2 linked regions of the Granulicella sibirica genome follow. The protein of the gene in region 1 interacts with the protein of each later gene in a pairwise test. Links are inferred from orthologs where the notes say so. Each region holds a gene or a part of one and is shown in the gene's direction. Other genes may lie near its edges. The genes, in order: GRAN_RS21085 and GRAN_RS02960.

Region 1 (3,335 bases):
GAGCTCACCGCCGCCGGTTTTGATGTGCTTCTTGATGACCGTGACGAACGAGCCGGAGTCAAATTCAAAGACGCGGACCTTATCGGCATCCCATACCGTATCAACATCGGCCGCGGAGTCGCCGAAGGCAAAATCGAGCTGCTCGACCGCCTTCTCAACCGCAACCTCGACCTCCCGCTAGAGGAGGCAGCCAAACATCTCGCCGCCGCCATGAAGACGTAAGCGGACATCCCGGTGCCCCACCTTCGGCGCCGCCTCATCGCGCCTAAGGCGGGTTACCCAGAAAGCTCGAATCACGCGTCGCCGTACCACCGGTATGTTCTGCTTAGAGGCACGGCCTCGGCCGTGCCATAAGCTCCCAGATTCAAACGCGGGGCCTTAGCCCCTGAGGTACGCCCTTGGCAGTCAAACTCAAGTACGGTCCAACCGCCAGGGCGAACCGCCGCGGCTTCTTTCGCGGCCTCGGACGCGGCGTCCTCCTCATCATCCTCGCCTGCCTCCTCATCTGCGTCGGCCTCTTCGCCTTCTACTACTCCAAGTACCAGAAGGTCGTCGACGACCGCTTCGCCTCCGGCCCCATCTTCGCCTCCGTCGCGCAGATCTACGCCGCTCCCCGCGAGATCCGCATCGGCCAGAAGCTCACCGTCGACTACATCGCCCGCAGCCTCCGCACCGCAGGCTACAACTCCAACGCCCAGCTCGGCTCCTTTGAAGTCAACGGCGACAACATCCTCATCAAGCCCGGCCCCGAGTCCTTCCACTCCACCGACGGCGCCACCATCAACACCTCTGGCGACACCGTCCAGACCATCACCGCCGAAAATGGCGTAGCCCTCCGCTCTTACGAGCTCGAACCCCTCCTCATCACCGCTCTCTCCGAAGACAAGGGCCGCGGCAAGCGCCGCCTCGTCACCTACAAAGAGATCCCCCCCCACCTCGTCCAGGCCGTCACCTCCATCGAAGACCGCCGCTTCTTCGAGCACTCCGGCATCAACTTCGTCCGCATCGCCAAGTGTGGCTTCGAAGATCTCGTCCAGCACCACATGACCTGCGGCGGCTCGACCCTCACGCAGCAGCTCGCCAAGAACTTCTTCCTCTCCCGCGACAAGGTCTTCACCCGCAAGATCAAGGAACTCTTCATCACCCTGCAGCTCGAAGCCCACTTCACCAAACAGCAGATCTTCGAGATGTACGCCAACGAGATCAACATCGGTCAGCGCGGCTCTTTCGCTATCAACGGCTTTGGAGAGGCCTCGCAGGCCTTCTTCGGCAAGCCCATTGGCCAGCTCGATCTCGCTCAGTGCGCCACCCTCGCCGGCCTCATCCAGAACCCCAACCGCCGCAACCCCTACCGCCACCCGGACCGCGCCCTCGAACGCCGCAACGTCGTCCTCGATTCCATGGTTGAAACCGGCTCCATCACCGCCGACGAAGCCTCCCGCGCCAAGGCCGAGCCTCTCCGCCTCGCGCCGCCCAACGTCGACGCCTCTGAAGCACCCTACTTCGTCGACCTCGTCCACGACCAGCTCGTCCAGCGTATCGGCGATCAGGATCTCTCCCACCAGAGCCTCCGTATCTACACCTCGCTCGACCCCGAACTCCAGCGCGTAGCCTCCGAAGCCGTCGAGATCGGCATGCGCCACGTCGACGACCTCGTCCGCGCCGAGGCAAAAAGACACTCCGGCCCCGTCAACTACCCGCAGGTCTCCCTCATCGCCCTCAATCCCCACACCGGCCAGATCCTGGCCCTCATCGGCGGCCGCAACTACGGCGTCTCGCAGCTCAATCACGGCAACGCCATGCGCCCCACCGGCTCCATCTTCAAGCCCTTCGTCTACGCCACCGCCTTCAACACCTCCCTGAACGGCACCTCGCTCGACGAGTCCGGCGTCTTCACCGCCGTCACCAAGATCAACGACGATTCCCAGGACTTCGTCTACGACGGCAAGTCCTACACCCCGGATAACTTCAAGCACGGCGAGTTCCCCGGCATGGTCACCGCCGCCGACGCCCTCGCCCACTCGCTCAACATCGCCACCATCGCCCTCGCGCAAAAGGTCGGCTACGGCAACGTCGCCGCCCTCGCCCGCACCGCCGGAATCACCGACGCCAAAGGCACCCCATCGGTTGCCATCGGCACCTACTCCGCCAGCCCCATCGACATGGCCGGTGCCTACACCGTCTTCGCCAACAACGGCGTCCACCTCAAGCCATGGGCACTCGCCAGCGTCCGCAACAACAACGGAGACATCGTCGCCGACTTCGCCCCCGAAGCCAAACAGGTCCTCGACCCCCGCGTCTCCTTCCTCACCCAGTCCCTTCTCGAAGGCGTCATCAACCGCGGCACCGCCTCCGCCGTCCGAGCCCAGGGCTTCAACGTCCCCGCCGCTGGCAAAACCGGAACCTCCCACGACGCCTGGTTCGCCGGCTACACCTCCAGCCTCCTCTGCATCATCTGGGTCGGCAACGACGACTACACCAACGTCAACCTAGAGGGAGCCAAAGCCGCCGCCCCTCTCTGGGCCGAGTTCATGACCCGCGCCATCAAGCTCCCCCAGTACTCCGACACCAAGCCCTTCACACCGCCCACGGGTGTAACCAACTACCGCCTCGACCGCGAAACCAATCTCCTCGCCGACTCAAGCTGCCCCAAGGACTACACCGTGGCCTTCCTCGACGGCACCGCCCCCCAATCCACCTGTAGCCGCATGACCCAGTCTCCCCAAAGCCTCATCCAGGACCTCTTCAACACCACGACTCCCCCACCACCACCCGTCCCCCGCTGATCCCGAAGCATTTGTCTTTTTGGCTGTCATTCCCGAAGGGAATCTGCGTCTGTCTTGTCTTCCTTCCCTCTCCACACCAGAGGGAGCCCCATCTTCGGCGCAGCAACACCGCGCCTAAGGTGGGAACGCAAGAAGCCCGGCAGTGCCCTCGTTCGTCCCGCCAATCAGCGCGTATAAACCCAAGCCCACCAGATCAACGGCAATTGCAGCGGCAGCCTGACCCAGAGCGCCCACCCCGGAACCGAAGCAAACCTCTCCGGATGCATCGCCATCTCCAGATTCGCCGGCCAGACAGCAATCAGCAGAGCCACCAACCCCCACGCAGCCATCTTCCGCGTCGTCGGCACCATCACCCCGACTCCACCTAGAATCTCCGCCACCCCGCTCACATACACCAGCAAAACCGGCCCCGGGAGCATCGGAGGCATGATGCTCGCATAGACCTTCGGCAGCACAAAGTGCATCACCCCCGCCACCACGAACAGCACTCCGAACAAATACCGCCCCATCACCACCTCAAAAGAAAATCGGCGGCAGGCCAGAGCCCAC
Region 2 (3,353 bases), on another replicon or contig:
AACAGGGCGCTCTTTGAGGCGCAACGGAAGGCGCGGCGCGGACCTACGCCTGAGGTCTTCTTTGCCAAGCACATTGATAACAGCCGGATTGTGAAGGCGGACGATCCGGAACGACGCCGCGAAATGCGGAGCTTCTCGGCTGTGATGGGGATCTTGTTTCTGTTGGTGATGGTGTATGTCTGGCAGCACTTCTCGGCGATTGAAGTGGGCTATCACGTGGAGAGCCAGAAACAGCAGGTCGAGGCTCTGCGGGAAGAGAACAGGCAGCTTCGCTTGACGGAGGCGCAGTTGACCGATCCGGGCCGGATTGACCGGATTGCAAAGCAACTTGGACTTGATGTTCCTCAGCCTGGACAGGTTGTGCGTCCGGACGGCAGCATGCAGAATGCGCCTGTGCTGGCGCAGGCTTCGGCACCGGTGATGCAGTAGCACTATCTTTGGGCTTGGTGGGAGTTGGTATGAGGATGAAGCAGGCGCCACGGCAGACGTTGACGGCTCCGATACGGAGGATCCGCTTCGCCTACGTGGCGTTGTTTTTTTGCGGCTGGGCGGGAGTTATCGGACTTAGGCTGACTTGGCTGCAGGTGGTGAAGCGGCAGGACTGGGTGCATCGGGCGGCGCTGCAGCAGCAGAGGACGTTCGAAGTAGCTCCGCGGCGCGGTGTGCTGTACGACCGCAATCTGCGTGAGCTTGCGATGACTGTGCTGGTGGACTCAATCTATGCCGTGCCTTCGGAGCTTGGAGAGAATCGTGGGAGCGCGGCGGAGATACTCGCCAAGATCGTTCACGCGGACCCCACGGATAACTTCACCTCGCAGCAACAGATGCTTGCGCGCTTCAATGCTTCGAGGAACTTTGCCTGGGTGGCCCGGCGAGTGGATGCGGATACCGCGACGCGGATTCGTGAGTTGAATCTCAAGGGCATTTACACGCAGAAGGAGTTCAAGCGGTTTTACCCGAATAATGATCTGCTGGCGCAGGTGCTTGGATATGTCGGGACGGAAGATGCGGGGCTTGGAGGGCTGGAACTGAAGTTCGATGACGAGATGCATGGAGCGCCCGGGCATATGCTGACGGCGCTCGATGCGAAGCGCCACGTGCTCGACTCGGATGAACGGGAACCACTGCCGGGCGAGAATCTCGTTCTGTCGATCGACGCGAATATTCAATACATGGCGGAACGGGCGCTCGATGCTCAGGTGGAGAAGGTCAAGGCGCTGCATGGCACGGTTGTCGTGCAGGACCCGCATACCGGGCATATTCTCGCGCTGGCCGTTTCGCCGCGGTTCAATCCGAATGATCAGAAGCACATGGACGCGAGCGTTCTGCAGAACCTTGCGGTGAGCGATGTGTATGAGCCCGGATCTGTGTTCAAGCTGGTTACTTATTCAGCGGCGCTGGATTCGGCGGGAGTTGAGCCGACGGATATCGTCGATTGCCAGGGTGGGGCGATGACTATGTACGGACGGACGTTGCACGACGATAAGAGCGATCACTTCGGCCGCGTCACGGTGCAGTATGCTCTCGAGCACTCGAGCGACGTGGGTGCGGCGAAGATGGCGCTGAAGGTTGGGAACGAAAAGTTTTACGAGTACATGAAGGGCTTCGGGTTCGGCGACCGGTCAGGTATCGAGTTGCCGAGCGAGACGCGTGGACTTCTGCGGCCTCCCAAAAAGTGGGGCGCGACGAGCATTCTGTCTATGTCGATCGGGCAGGAGGTTGGCGTTACTCCGGTGCAGTTGGTGTCGATGGTATCGAGCATCGCGAATGGAGGAGTCTATATGCCTCCTCGCATCCTGATGCAATCGACCGATGAGATGAAGGGCGATGCACGTCTTCAGCCCGTTGCGTTTCATCCGGTGAATCAGCTTCCTGCCACGCTGCCGGACGGGGCTCACCGGGTGATCCGGGAGCTGACCTCGGCTAAGATGCGCATGATGATGCAGGGGACTGTCGAGACGGGCACGGGTAAGCTTGCGAAGCTGAATGGCTACTCGTCGGCGGGTAAGACGGGGACGGCGCAGAAGATCGATGTAGCTACGCATACTTATTCGCATACGAAGCTTGTGGCCAGCTTCGCGGGTTTCGCGCCAGTGAGTAATCCGGCGATCGCTGTCGCGGTGGTGATCGATACGCCGACCGCGGGGTCTGAGGTCTCCCACTACGGAGGTGCGGCAAGCGCTCCCGTGTTTGCGGAAGTCGCGCAACAGGTGCTCGAGTATCTTGGCGTTCCGCATGATCAACCGCTGCGCAATAAGAAGGACATGAAGGCACCGGTTGAGGAAGTGGCTGATTCTATCAACGATCCTGGCGATCTGAGTGACATGTTCGCCGAGGTCAACAACCTTCCCGCGGATGATCCTTTGCGTGCCCAGCCTGTGAATAACGCGAACCCCGTTTCCACGCAGAGGCTAGCCGACGCGACTCTGGCTACGCCGTCCGAGAGGCCTTACACGCCGCCGGTGAGGAGTAAAGGCGTGATCGATCTGCTGCCTGCGAAGGTGCTTGCTGCCTTCAAGGCGAATGGTGGAACGACATCCACGATGCCGGATGCTGTGGCCGGCCTTACCGCTCCGCTCCATGCTCCTCTGGTCACACCCGCTGTTCAGGCGATCGGTCACAACGCCATCGTGGTGGACTCGACCAGGCGAGTCGCCGTTCCTTCGTTTTCAGGTGCGGGTCTGCGGACTGTGGTTGAAGAGGCCGGTGCGCTCGGACTCCGGATCGAGCCGGTAGGGAGCGGTCTGGCTCGCGAGCAGGTTCCGAGTGCGGGAGCAATGGTTCCAGTCGGTACCGAGGTGGTTGTCCGATTCACTCGCTGAACAGGCGAGTCAGCGTAGCATAGGACTCAGGGGATACCGATGTTGTGGGCAGAAGCTCTGAAGGGTGTCACCGTCGTCGAACGGTTCGACGCCCCAGTTCAGGTCGCGGGTGTCGAGTACGATTCACGACGTGTTCAGCACGGAGACATCTTCGTCGCCATGCGCGGCGGCAGCACCGATGGCAATCGATTTATTGATATAGCAGTCTCTAGAGGAGCTGCTGGTATCGTCACCGACTCTCGTGAGGCATACGACGCCCACCGTTCGACGCGACCCATCTCCCCAGTTGCTCTTGTTTCGCATGGACGCAGAGCTTTGGCGGAGGTTGCGGCGAATGTCTTCTCTCACCCGGAAGAGCGTCTTGCAATCAGCGCAGTGACTGGAACGAACGGTAAGACGACGACCGCGTATCTGCTCGAGCAGTTTCTCAAGAGCGCCGGGCGCACCTGTGTTCTAATCGGAACCATCGAGACTCATGTTGCCGACGAGGTGAGATCAAGCGAGCACACGACTCCGGAGGCCCGCGATTTG

The links.
Region 2: the proteins of GRAN_RS21085 (region 1) and GRAN_RS02960 interact in binary tests that used the Escherichia coli proteins (3 or more experiments, as listed by UniProt). The link is inferred for Granulicella sibirica from one-to-one orthologs.

Annotation. Positions count from the first base shown.
Region 1 is NZ_RDSM01000003.1:1,040,774-1,044,108, reverse strand. The notes cover bases 77-3,092. They hold GRAN_RS21085 (transglycosylase domain-containing protein), read left to right. Parts: upstream 77-398; coding sequence 399-2,786; downstream 2,787-3,092. Other genes in these bases: GRAN_RS21080 (DoxX family protein), read right to left, coding at 2,951-3,092; GRAN_RS21090 (proline--tRNA ligase), read left to right, coding at 77-222. In the rest of the region: more of GRAN_RS21090, read left to right, coding at 1-76; more of GRAN_RS21080, read right to left, coding at 3,093-3,295. UniProt on the Escherichia coli protein: Cell wall formation. Synthesis of cross-linked peptidoglycan from the lipid intermediates.
Region 2 is NZ_RDSM01000001.1:725,477-728,829, reverse strand. The notes cover bases 110-3,143. They hold GRAN_RS02960 (penicillin-binding protein), read left to right. Parts: upstream 110-464; coding sequence 465-2,822; downstream 2,823-3,143. Other genes in these bases: GRAN_RS02955 (UDP-N-acetylmuramoyl-L-alanyl-D-glutamate--2,6-diaminopimelate ligase), read left to right, coding at 2,862-3,143; ftsL (cell division protein FtsL), read left to right, coding at 110-429. Outside these bases: more of ftsL, read left to right, coding at 1-109; more of GRAN_RS02955, read left to right, coding at 3,144-3,353. UniProt on the Escherichia coli protein: Essential cell division protein that catalyzes cross-linking of the peptidoglycan cell wall at the division septum. Required for localization of FtsN.